Regions from separate parts of the Vibrio sp. 2134-1 genome, predicted to be linked through region 2. Evidence: predicted binding sites of a transcription regulator. Region 2 holds the regulator's gene; each other region holds the start of a gene.
What was found. Region 2 encodes PurR, which represses purine synthesis genes. Its sites were predicted from a motif close to TNANGNAAACGTTTNCNTNA; they were not measured.
Positions count from the first base shown of each region.

Region 1: R7R78_RS00450 (phosphoribosylaminoimidazolesuccinocarboxamide synthase) is a predicted target of PurR. The motif match lies at 1,084-1,103, and genes of this name have one in related genera.
Region 3: pckA (phosphoenolpyruvate carboxykinase (ATP)) is a predicted target of PurR. The motif match lies at 1,801-1,820, and genes of this name have one in related genera.
Region 4: purT (formate-dependent phosphoribosylglycinamide formyltransferase) is a predicted target of PurR. The motif match lies at 1,228-1,247, and genes of this name have one in related genera.

Region 1 covers NZ_JAWOUS010000001.1:107,631-110,822, reverse strand. Annotated here, with positions in the region: gene R7R78_RS00460 (hypothetical protein) at 29-211, shown strand; gene R7R78_RS00455 (SulA-like leucine-rich domain-containing protein) at 623-1,015, shown strand; gene R7R78_RS00450 (phosphoribosylaminoimidazolesuccinocarboxamide synthase) at 1,220-2,323, shown strand; gene R7R78_RS00445 (alkaline phosphatase D family protein) at 2,402-3,192, opposite strand, start outside.
Region 2 covers NZ_JAWOUS010000011.1:47,962-51,153, forward strand. Annotated here, with positions in the region: gene R7R78_RS13585 (TfoX/Sxy family DNA transformation protein) at 1-532, opposite strand, end outside; cyclic di-GMP riboswitch class I at 649-738, opposite strand; gene purR (HTH-type transcriptional repressor PurR) at 1,026-2,030, opposite strand; gene torD (molecular chaperone TorD) at 2,498-3,145, opposite strand.
Region 3 covers NZ_JAWOUS010000007.1:108,467-111,658, forward strand. Annotated here, with positions in the region: gene pckA (phosphoenolpyruvate carboxykinase (ATP)) at 1-1,628, opposite strand, end outside; gene hslO (Hsp33 family molecular chaperone HslO) at 1,965-2,840, opposite strand; gene hslR (ribosome-associated heat shock protein Hsp15) at 2,872-3,192, opposite strand, start outside.
Region 4 covers NZ_JAWOUS010000001.1:145,787-148,978, reverse strand. Annotated here, with positions in the region: gene cdd (cytidine deaminase) at 282-1,169, shown strand; gene purT (formate-dependent phosphoribosylglycinamide formyltransferase) at 1,313-2,488, shown strand; gene R7R78_RS00610 (thiopurine S-methyltransferase) at 2,561-3,192, opposite strand, start outside.

The DNA of each region.
Region 1 (3,192 bases), on a different contig from region 2:
CAAATTAATCTAGGTGGGGAGAAAATCAATGTTCACTGAAGAAGGCACCTGTGATTGGTGTAAAAAACCTAGCCTTGTAACTCGTCACGATTATTTAGATGGCAAGCACCACTGCTCATGTAAAGCTTGTTACGACATGGCGAAAATCGACGTGCGCCTATTTAACCAAGGCGAATTACAAATGCGCGAACGCTTGCAACGAGCGAGCTAAGCAAGACGGAATCAACGGAACTGATTTTCAAAGGCGCCTTTTAAGGCGCTTTTTTGATCGGCCAAGCCCTATTTCCAATCTCTATCTCGTATTCCCTCCTATCTTACATAGCATGTCGCATCGGTTATCAGCCCTCTTCCACTGTATACAAACCACTGTCCGTGAAAAACACCTGTATATACAGTAGTAAACCCCTGTATGTCTCTCGTCCAACTTTCTACTCACCTCACATTTTTAAATTGATGTTAGACATATCAGAAATGAAAAATAAACAAATGAATTCAATTACTTAAAGTAAAATCCTTTTATTTCCTTCTCAAAAAACCGCAAATAACTTTTGAGAAACTTGTTGATCAGGTCGCCAAAACAAACTACTGTATACACATACAGCATGTATAAAGGAACAGTAAGATGCAGTTACAAAGTCAATCTCATACATACTCTCGCTACAACGTATTGGCACAAGCAACTAAGCCCATGGCCGTTTCGGATCAGCTTCTATCTAAGCTGGCTGTTTTATCGCAGCAGAAACAATGGATTTTGTTTACAGCAGACTGCCCTCGTCCAGACTTTGAACAACTCACTACTTCTAATATTTGCTGTAAAAACGTTATTCAAATGAAGCCCTCTCAACAGCTTTCAGAAGTCGAGATCGTGATAAAAGCTATTCAGTCTGGTAACGCTAGCGCTGTCGTCGCATCGAACAAGATTGCCCTAATGAATCAATCAATGCTTCGCGATATTGCTCAACGTTATCAGTGTGAAGTCTTTTTCGTCGAAGGCAGAGTTAATAAGTACCACTAACAAGATCGACGTTATCCATCCTGCATCTCGCCTCCTTTTTAAGGGGGTATTTTTTTGTATTAAAGAAAACAGGCAAACGTTTGCTTTTTCTCTGGCGAGTTAAAATAGTTCTGGTATGATGCCCACATTCGATTTATTCAGCGCCCACATTTTGCTGAATATCTTCTCTTTCTGACGTTTGATTAAGATGATAGGAATGTCGCAATGAGCCTTGCTAATCAAGTACTTGCCGTCAATGACGACCTGCCAATTCGCACCCATAAACCCGTTCATAGTGGAAAAGTTCGTTCAGTTTACTGGTTAACTGAAGAAGACAGCGCCCGACTGATCAAAGAAAAAGGATACAATGTCGCTCCAGATGCGCCTTTGGCTATCATGGTGATTAGCGACCGAATCTCTGCATTCGATTGTATTTGGCATGCTGAAGGTGGTCTTAATGGTGTCCCGGGTAAAGGGGCTGCGCTTAATGCGATTTCTAATCACTGGTTCAAACTGTTCAAAGAAAATGGCTTAGCAGATAGCCATATTCTAGACATTCCTCACCCTTTTGTTTGGATTGTACAAAAAGTCAAACCGGTAAAAATCGAAGCCATCTGCCGCAAATACATCACGGGTTCGATGTGGCGCGCTTACGCAAATGGCGAGCGCGAGTTTTGTGGAATCCAACTTCCTGAAGGGTTAGAAAAAGACAAAGCACTGCCAGAGTTGCTAATGACCCCATCCACAAAAGGCATTCTAAAAGGCATTCCCGGTGTGCCAGAAGCGGATGACGTTAATATTACTCGTCAAAATATCGTAGACAACTACGAAGCATTTAACTTCTCAAGTGCGGACGATATCGCACTCTACGAAAAACTGCTGAAAGAAGGCTTTAACGTTATCAGCCAAGCATTAGAAACAATTGACCAAATCTTTGTCGATACCAAATTCGAATTTGGTTATGTTCATGATGCTGCTGGCAATGAAAAGCTGATTTACATGGATGAAGTGGGTACACCAGACTCATCTCGTATATGGGATGCTAAAGAGTACCAAGCAGGTCACATCGTAGAGAACTCAAAAGAAGGTTTCCGCCAGTTCCTACTTAACCACTTCCCTGACCCAGATATCTTGCTAAATAAAGAACGTATGCCAGAGCGTGAAGCACTCGCTCGTGATAATGCTTTACCCGTCGAATCTTTGATGGCGATTTCGAGCACCTACATTGGTATTGCCGAGAAGATTACAGGCAAGCCGATTCATTTGAGTGAGAATCCGAAAGCGGAAATCATCGAAGTTCTGAGCAAAGAATACGGATTGATTGACTAGCACTGTCGCTAGATTGCTAAACGCTTTCCAATAAAAAGTCCGCACTAGCTTGCGGACTTTTTTCGTATTAGGCTCAGTTTAGCCGATATTTAACGTAGTGCCATCTGTTGTGGAGGCTGACTTGGTCGTCACCTGATATGTTTTGTCTTTAATCGTTGATACGAAATACCAGGTCGACTCTGCCTTGCCGGGCGTAAAAGTAACGCGCATAAAGCCACGCTGTTTGATGTCTGCCCACTGTAATTCTGACACTAAGTGCGGCAGCGTGTATTCCATTTGAGCGATCGCGACAGGGTCTAACGCGAGGTAGGCCTCTAACCCAGGGGAACTCACAGAGCTAGTCGCAAACTCTACCCCGATAGGATGCTTAGATACGTCTTTAAGCTCACTTGCCCATGCGTTGTGCGTATCTCCGGCCAAGCAGACAAAGTTACCACTGCTGGCTTTGACCAGTTGATAAACTTTCTCTCGCTCAACGTAGTAGCCATCCCATGCATCTAGGTTATATGGCAAAGCAATGGTATCTAAACTTGGGTCAGAGAGATAACCCGTAATCGCAGAGTTTACCGCTAATAACGCCTCTGTTTTTTGTTCTTCAGTGGCAGTAAACAATTGAAACATCGCGGTCATAACCGAACTTGGCAACTCCATACGAGACATTAACACTTGTTGCCCTAGCACATTCCAAGTTGCGTCGTGCGTACTGAACGCATCCATCAGCCAAGCGAGTTGGTCACCGCCTAACAGCTCTCGGTCTTGACTACGCGACTGGGCAACTAAACCGCCAATAGCTTCCATCGTTGGTGAGCTGAGCGAGAAATAATCCAACGGTTTATCACGCCCCACAAGTCGCGTGTCGAGCATCATCA
Region 2 (3,192 bases):
TGCCGTTGATAGCACCTTCTAGTGCCCATAGCAACTCAATGTTGACGGTTGCAGAGTGCGTATCTCTTATCGCTTTATAGGCGTTAAGCGCACCTTCCTCTTCAAGCTTCTCTACGGATTCGATGCCGGCTTTTTTTAGCATGCGCTCGGTAGCCAGTCGTAAGTTAGGCAAATCTTTCAAACGGTTAGGCTTTGTACTTGCTTGCTGTTCTTTCTCAAGCTTTGCCTTTTTCAATGATTGATTCGCTACTTCGATTAAGCGTTCGCTTGATTCCCATAAATCGCTGGAAATAGCGTAGTACTTTGTAACGACTGGAAAGCCACGTTTTTTATAAACGTAAGGCTTTAGCCCTTGTTTCTCGAAGTCAGATGAAGTTTTTTGGTCTGCTCTGATATGAAGCTGATTGTTTACCACTAGTGCAAACATTGTTTCATCAGCGAATAGTCCGAAGCCACCAAACATTGAGCGCGACTTGATATTACCAAGTGCCTCAAATAGCTTCATAGAGTCTTTGAGTATCGGTTTATCCATGTTTTGTTATCTCGGTGTAATTAATATTACGCCACCAAAAGTCAGGTCCGAGAGAGTAGCAAACATGCGTAAAAACAATGTCATTACAGAGTAAAGTCATTGCTTACACACTTGCCATCGGTAACCCCGCTACCTTCCATATCGTAATATGGTTCAGGCCGGAGGCTTTGCGTCCCACTCTTTCGAATGGTTTGCCCTGTGCGTGACACAATGAGCATACTTCTTATATTGAATTAACATCACGGTTTAGCGTTAAAAGTGTGATTTCGGTTCAATAAAAATGATAGATTGAATGCTCTATTTTGCATATGGAAAGGTGCAAATTGGCCTTTGAAAAGGAGTTCTTAATATATATTACATTTATATAAAACAGGGAGTTAACGTTAGTCAATTGTTATTAGAGTGGTGTGAAGTATTAGAGAATGCTTAATTTTTCCAAAAAAATAAGCGCCCCTGTAGAGCGCTTATTTAACCGTGTTAAATACAGTGAAATTTAGTTCATTTTTTTCACAGTATTTCGAATTACAAGCTCAGGTTGCATTTCGAAAATTCGTTTTTCGTGTTCTTTATCTTTGATACGCTCAAGTAGAATTTCGAATGCATTTTTACCAACACGACGTTTAGGTTGGTGGATAGTCGTTAGCGGTGGAGAGAAGTATTCTGCAAGCTCGATGTTGTCGTAGCCGATCACTGAAATATCTTCAGGAATTTTGATCCCGTTTTGTTGCAAGCGGCTCATTAGGCCGAGAGCCATTGTGTCGTTAAAACAGAATACCGCCGTCGGGCGCTTGTCCATTGCGGTAATTTTATCTGCAACTAATACGGCCGTATCACATTCAAAGTTACCTTCAAGGATCCAGTCTTCATTTACAGCTAGGTTCGCTTCGCTCATTGCGCGACGGAAACCTGCAATGCGCTCTTGGCAAGCAAGCTTTTCAAAATGACCGCTTAGACAAGCGATATCCGTATGACCATTGTCAATCAGATGTTTGGTCGCAATGTAGCCACCTTCTTCTGAGTTATCCATGATTTTGTCTGCTTGCGAGCTCTCTGGGCCCCAATCCATGACCACTTTAGGAATGTCCGCATGACGGTCAAGCATCTCTTTTAGTTCTTCGGTTAAGTCAGAACACATCACTAGGATGCCATCAACGCGCTTTTCAGCCAGCATACGAATGTAATCGCGTTGTTTTTCGTAAATCCCGCCTGTGTTACATAAAATCAGAGTATAGCCTTGGCGGTAACAGTAGCTCTCAACGCCATCAATCACTTCTGAGAAAAATAGGTTAGTTGATTGAGTTACTAACATGCCAATCGTACGAGTTGAGTTGCATTTTAGGCTGCGTGCAACGGCACTTGGCGCGTAATTCAGCTCGTCAACGGCTTTCATTACTTTTTCTTGCGTTGCTTCTGCAACGAAACGCGTTTTATTGATAACGTGCGAAACTGTCGTAGTGGAAACGCCGGCTAAGCGAGCAACGTCTTTTATCGTGGCCATAAATGGTGTCCTGTATCGAGCTACTGAAATATGTCGTATTGGATGTACCTGATGCTCTAATGGTTTCACACCTAGCAATATAAAATTGGCGCTAAGTGTCTCGGCAGCGGTTGATCCAAGTGCGACAAAAGGGTGCGTAGCAGCATCGGTCGATGAATTTTATCTTTTTTCTATCTGATGAGAAATTGCCATCAACCTGTTAAGAAAACACAAAAACCGCTATATTTCAGCGGTTTACATATAAATCATATTTAATCGTTTGCGCTCACATTTTAGCCCTATGTGGACTGACTAGCAATGTTTTCAGCACGAGATTTGTGTATTTGAAGTCACATTTTGACTGCTAAATAACCAAGCGTCTTTGCGCTAAGTTAAGGCAAACGAATATTATACCCAAGTTACTTACAATTGGTCACTTTCGGCATACAGGAAGCCCGATAGGCAGGCTCCCTAAAAATAGGCGGCAATTATTCACCAAGAAGGTAGGCGCTGTCTAGTTTACAAAATGCAACTAATAGTTTCGCGACACTCGAGTAAAATCCAAATTCGTCGAATTGTTTACATTTGTCTGAAAACTGAGGTAACCAAGACATCAATTGTTGCTGGATAAAGTCGTTTTGTTTAACGAAGGCTTCTTCCATGTGTTTTTCTTGTTCAAGCTCGTTTGAGCGGATAATCATGTTCCCGAGAAAGTCGAGCTCAACGGCTAAGTGATCCGCAGGTTCCTTTAGGTTTTCGTCTACTTGAACGCCAAATTCAGCCATCAACTTTTCCATTTCCTCAGCTGGCTTGTCATTCAGTAAACCTGATTCACCAATGTACATGGATGCGTAAGGAAGAGCGCCGTATTTTTCTGTCTTCAAAAACAGTTCACAAAAGTCAGCTGCAAGCTCTAGTTGTGCATCTTCACGATCTTGTAACCGATTCAGCGCATCAACTAGGCTATCAACGGCTGGTTTCAGCGACTCATTTTCACCTAAGCCTGCGAGAAAACTGCGAATTTCAACACTGTGATAGGCTTCCAATTCTTTCTCTGTTAGTTCTTTTGCGAACAAGCTCGAAAACCACCAGTAAATTTCAGCGCGTTTTTCATTAAAAGCTTTCACTTCTTGCATTTTGGGCTCCTGAATGATGCTTCAAGTCATGCATCACAAAGTCAATT
Region 3 (3,192 bases), on a different contig from region 2:
TAATCAATCTGAGGACCAGCCGCAACCAGGGATTTACCTTCAGCGTTGTCTGTGTATTTATCAAAGTTATTGATAAAGCGCTCTGCTAAATCTTTCGCTTTGCTTTCCCACTGAAGTGGGTCAACGTACGTGTCGCGAGGGTCTAGAATGCTAGGATCCACACCTGGTAGTGACGTTGGTACTTCAAGGTTGAAGATTGGAATGTGCTTAGTTGGTGCTTCTTCAATCGAACCATCAAGAATGGCATCAATAATTCCGCGTGTATCTTGAATAGAGATACGTTTGCCAGTGCCGTTCCAACCAGTATTCACTAGGTAAGCCTCAGCGCCCGCTGCTTCCATGCGTTTTACCAGTACTTCCGCGTATTTTGTTGGGTGGAGCGTTAAGAACGCCGCGCCGAAACAAGCAGAGAAAGTTGGTGTTGGCTCAGTAATACCGCGCTCTGTTCCCGCTAGTTTGGCGGTAAAGCCAGACAGGAAGTGGTACTTAGTTTGCTCAGGTGTCAATTTAGATACTGGAGGCAGTACGCCAAATGCATCGGCTGATAGGAAGATCACTTTATTCGCGTGACCGCCTTTTGATACTGGCTTAACGATATTATCGATATGGTAGATAGGGTAAGAAACACGTGTGTTTTCTGTTTTCGAACCATCATCAAAGTCGATAGAGCCATCGCCACGTACTGTTACGTTTTCTAGCAGTGCATCACGACGAATTGCGTTGTAGATGTCCGGCTCCGCTTCTTTCGAAAGTTTGATGGTTTTTGCGTAACAACCACCTTCGAAGTTGAAGACACCGTCATCATCCCAGCCGTGCTCATCATCACCAATTAGCGCACGTTTAGGATCAGTCGACAGGGTCGTTTTACCCGTACCAGATAGGCCGAAGAATACCGCTACATCGCCATCTTTGCCCATGTTAGCGCTACAGTGCATTGATGCGATGTCTTTTAGTGGAAGGAAGTAGTTCATCATGGCGAACATACCTTTCTTCATTTCACCGCCGTACCAAGTACCACCGATAAGTTGCATGCGCTCAGTTAGGTTAAATACGGTGAAGTTTTCTGAGTTCAGGCCTTGCTCTTCCCATTTTGGATTAGTGCATTTTGCGCCATTCATTACTACGAAGTCTGGTTCAAATGTCGCTAACTCTTCTTCTGTCGGGCGAATAAACATGTTTTTAACGAAGTGCGCTTGCCATGCGACTTCTGTTATAACACGAATGCTCAAACGTGTATCTGGGTTTGCACCACAGTAACCGTCAACAACAAACAAGCGTTTGTTAGAAAGCTGGTTTGTGACCAGTTCTTTTAGCTCGTCCCACACTTCAGGAGTGATTGGCTTGTTATCATTTTTCACTTGATCAGACGTCCACCACATATGTTCTTCTGTCGTAGCGTCTTTGACGATGTATTTATCTTTTGGTGAGCGACCAGTAAAGATGCCAGTGTCAACGGCAACCGCACCTAGTTCAGTAACCACGCCGCGCTCATAACCGGTTAGGTCTTCACGCGTTTCTTCCTCAAACAACATTTCGTAGCTTGGGTTGCGAATAACCTCTTTTACGTTATGCAGTCCGTGCTTGGTTAGATCAAGTGTTGCAGCCTTAGTATGTTCCATAACGGTCATAGGTGCTCCTTATAAGGATTTTGTAGGGATTTTGTAAGAATGTTTTAATTTTAATCTGCTCACCATGCTAGCAACGGGGCGGGGAGAAAACAGGGAGATAGCTCAAAATTTACCCATGATTTCAATAAGGTTTTAGGTAACCCGTCACATATTGGTGGGAATAGTCTATCGTGCACGCAATCCTTTGCGCTAGGGCAAAATCATTATTAATTGTTTAAAATTAAGCAGTTGTTTTATTACGCTTGAGGCTAGTTATTACGAGGGGTTGATCACAAAAAGACCAGCATTAAGCTGGCCTTTTGTAGGGTAAATTACGTGCTTGATAAGCTATGTAAATTAATGCAGGGTTTTCTTGTCCGTAGAAGCTTGTGCATACAGTTCAGTGACTTCAGATTCGTCAAACGTATAAGTTGTGCCACAGTAATCACAATGTAAAGAAACTGATCCAACTTCTGCCAAAATGTCATAAATTTCAGCTTTCTCAACGGTGATGATTGCGGCACCGCTACGCTCACGAGAACAGCCACAATGGAACTCGACAGGTTGCGGCTCGTACAGACGTACTTTGTCTTGGTTATATAGTCGATACAATAACTCGTTCGCTTCTAAACCAAACAATTCTTCATCTTTTACTGTATCAGTGAGCTGCTCTAGATGTTCGAAATCATCTGGAGAGCCAGTGCCGTCAGGGATCACTTGAATCAGCATACCTGCTGCGTGTGCTTTGCCCTCATGCTCACCAGTGCGGATCCATAGGCGCGTTTTTAACTGCTCTGAGTTTGCAAAGTAGCCTTCTAGCACTTCTGCTAAAGTGTCACCTTCTAATCCAACGACACCTTGGTAACGCTCGCCGTTTTTCGGTTCGATAGTGATCACAAGGTAGCCCTTACCCATTAGATCGTGAATGTTTGCGTCATCGGCAATATCGCCTTCCCAGCGAGCTACACCACGAACACGTTGGTTATGGTCACCGTTGATAACGGCAAGAGACACAGGACCGTCGCCTTGTAGCTGGATGGTGATTGAACCTTCGAACTTAAGAGTGGCAGTTAAAAGAGTAGTTGAAACGAGTAGCTCACCCAGCAGTTTCTCTATTGCTGCCGGATATTCCTTGCTGGAGATAACACGTTGGTACGCTTCATCCAATTGTACCAACTCGCCACGTACTGAAAGATCTTCGAATAGGTAGCGGTTTAAAACATTATTTGCCATGGAGTGCTTTCCTCGTTGGTAATTCCGGCTTTTATTGGTGTTTGAACTTAATGATGTCTCGGCGCTGCTTTTTGTCTGGGCGGCGTTCCGGACTTGGGTTGTGGGCATTAAGCTTACGTTGAGTCGCGTGTTCCTCACGTTTCGCTATACTTTCATTAGTTTCGCGATATAAGGTTTGTGCGATGGGAGCGCCTCGGCGTTGATCTGAGATTTGTTCGATGATCACGATTTTTTCTTCGTTGCCTTGACGAAGTCTTACTTCAGCGCCCACTTCAACGATTTTACTCGGCTTGCTTCGTTGGCCATTATAGTGGACTTTACCGCCATCGACCATGTTACGCGCGATGGAGCG
Region 4 (3,192 bases), on a different contig from region 2:
TCTAGGTTCTACCACTCGCTCTAGATTACGTGGGTATAAAGTAGCATAGCGGTAAAGTCGCGTGGGTAACATACTCCTGCTCCTTGGTCATATGAACATATACTGATATGGTTAATTGTGAGACGGAGATAACGCTTCACACCTGTGCAATCGAATACATGTGTGAGCTCACTCTAATTATGTAACAGAATTATCAATTGCATTATTTATCGTGATCTAACGCACGGAACATTTCTATCTTTCACATAGAATAACTGTCCATGCAATAACAAGGATTCAACATGAAAAGTCGCATTGAACAGGCGCTAGCAGGCGCTCCAGAAGCACTTTCCAAACAACTTGCTCCTATCATCCAAGCTGATGATTTTGATGCTACGCTTTCAGTTCAACAATTTGAGCAGTTGCTTTCAGCTACCGGTCTATCAGACAAAGAGCTTCGTGTTGCGCTACTTCCTTTTGCCGCAGCGTACTCCTATGCTCCCCTTTCTGACTTTTATGTCGGCGCTATCGTTCGTGGTCTTTCAGGTCGCCTTTACTTCGGTGCCAACATGGAATTCTTTGGTGTACAGTTGGGTCAAACGGTTCACGCAGAGCAGTCTGCGATTAGCCATGCTTGGATGAAAGGCGAACGTGGTGTTAAGGATATCACTATCAACTTCAGCCCATGTGGTCACTGCCGCCAGTTCATGAATGAGTTATCTACCGCAAACGAGCTTAAAATCCAGCTCCCAGAACGTGAAGAAAAGTCACTTCATGAATACCTGCCTGAAGCCTTTGGACCAAACGATCTCGGTATCGAGTCCGGCTTAATGGCAGAAGTTAAACACCAATTCTCATGTGATGATGAAGACGCACTCATCCAAAGTGCAGTTGAAGCGATGAACATGAGCCACTCTCCATACACCAACAACTTGAGTGGTTTAGCATTAGAGATGACTAGCGGCCGTGTATTCCAAGGCGCTTATGCAGAAAATGCAGCGTTTAATCCTAGCTTGCCACCGCTACAAGTTGCGCTAATCCAAGTTTTACTTGCGGGTGAAACCTTTGACAGCATCAAAGCCGCTGCATTGGTAGAAAACTCTGAAGGTAAGATCAGTCACTTAGCCGATACGCAATCAACGTTGGAAGCGTTGAATCCAGATATTCCGCTTAGTTTTGTCAACGTATAAACGACAAATTCAACAAAAAGCTCTACAACATGTAGAGCTTTTTTATTACCTAAAAACCAAAAGCAAACGTTTGCTTTGTCATAAAACTTCAGTATGATCTCCTGCAATTTATGTCTCATCACTCTATTTTGTAAGGGAACACTATGTTTGGCACTGCAACTAGCGCAAATGCTACCCGTGTATTACTTTTAGGCTCTGGCGAACTCGGTAAAGAAGTCGCCATTGAATGCCAGAGACTTGGTTTAGAAGTGATTGCTTGTGATCGCTATGCCAATGCTCCAGCGATGCAAGTCGCTCACCGTAGTTATGTTATCGACATGTTAGATGGGAACGCCTTAGAAGAAGTTATTACGAAGGAACAACCTACTTACGTCGTACCAGAAATTGAAGCCATCGCAACCGGCAAACTGGTAGAGCTTGAAGAAAAAGGACTGAATGTTGTTCCAACCGCTAAGGCAACCAGGCTAACAATGAATCGTGAAGGTATCCGACGTTTGGCAGCAGAAGAACTGGAATTGACGACTTCACCTTATCGTTTTGCAGATAACTTTGAAGACTTCAAAGCCGCGGTTGAGCATGTGGGTATTCCGTGCGTGGTGAAGCCTGTGATGAGCTCTTCAGGTAAAGGGCAAAGTGTTATCAAGACCGAAGACGACGTTACAAAAGCATGGGATTACGCTCAGGAAGGCGGGCGTACGGGTGCAGGTCGCGTTATCGTGGAAGGTTTTATCGACTTCGATTACGAAATCACTTTATTGACCATCAGAGCCGTTGACGGTGTGCATTTCTGTGCTCCAATTGGTCATCGTCAGGAAGATGGCGACTACCGCGAATCATGGCAACCGCAAGCTATGTCAATAAACGCAGTAAAAGCAGCTGAATACACGGCTGAGAAAGTGGTAAACGCGCTCGGTGGCTACGGCATCTTTGGTGTAGAGCTATTTGTTAAAGGCGATAAAGTCATTTTCAATGAGGTCTCTCCTCGCCCTCACGATACGGGTATGGTTACAATGATTTCACAGGAAATGTCTGAGTTTGCTCTCCACGTGCGCGCGTTTACCGGAATGCCAATTAATAATATTGTGCAATATGGCCCATCTGCGTCTGCTGTTATTCTTGGACAAGGAACTTCCACAAACATTCGCTTTGAAAACCTAAGCAAAGCTTTAGCTCAACCTCAAACACAAGTTCGTCTATTCGGTAAGCCAGAAATCGATGGCCGCCGCCGTTTAGGTGTTGTCCTTACGCGACGAAAAACCACCGAAGAAGCCGTTCAAGATGCTGTTGAAAGTGCTTCAAAAGTGAATATCATTTATTAAATACGAACCACTCATACAAAAATAGCGCAGCTCAAATTGCTGCGCTATTTCGTGTTCCAAACCGAAGAGAGCCTATTCACTCTCGATTAAGTACACTTCTTCAGAGAAGCGACTTAAGCCTTTTTTCGCAATTTTAGGATGATTCTCGTCAGCTTCATCTACGTTCAAACAAGTAACTTTGTAACCTGAAAATAACTGCTCTATCTCTTCGACCGGCACGCTAAATGGAGGCCCCGCCATCTCTTCTTGAGGATAGTTGAGTGTAACAAGCAAAATACGACCGCCTGGGTTCAGCAGTTGCTTGAGACGCCCTACATACTCCTCTCGCATATCTTGCGGTAAAGCAACCAACGCGGCGCGATCATAAATGATATCGGCTTGAGATACTGGTGCAGTGAAAAAGTCCCCAGTATAAATAGAGAGCTCATCAAATTGATAAAGCTCGTGCATGCCATTAAGAGGCGTTACCGTTGGCGTGTAAAAATGTTCAGCAAAAAAGGCACGCACAGCAATATGGCTTAGCTCAACACCTTCAACCGAATCATGCTTCATCGCTAGCCAAATCAAGTCTTCTGACTTTCCACATAAAGGAACTAACACTTTATCTTCACGCTTTGGATTAGTGTGTTTCCAATATACTGGTAATAGCGGGTTTACATCTTCCAAGTGAAATCCGATCTGATTGCTGGCCCATTTGTTATGCC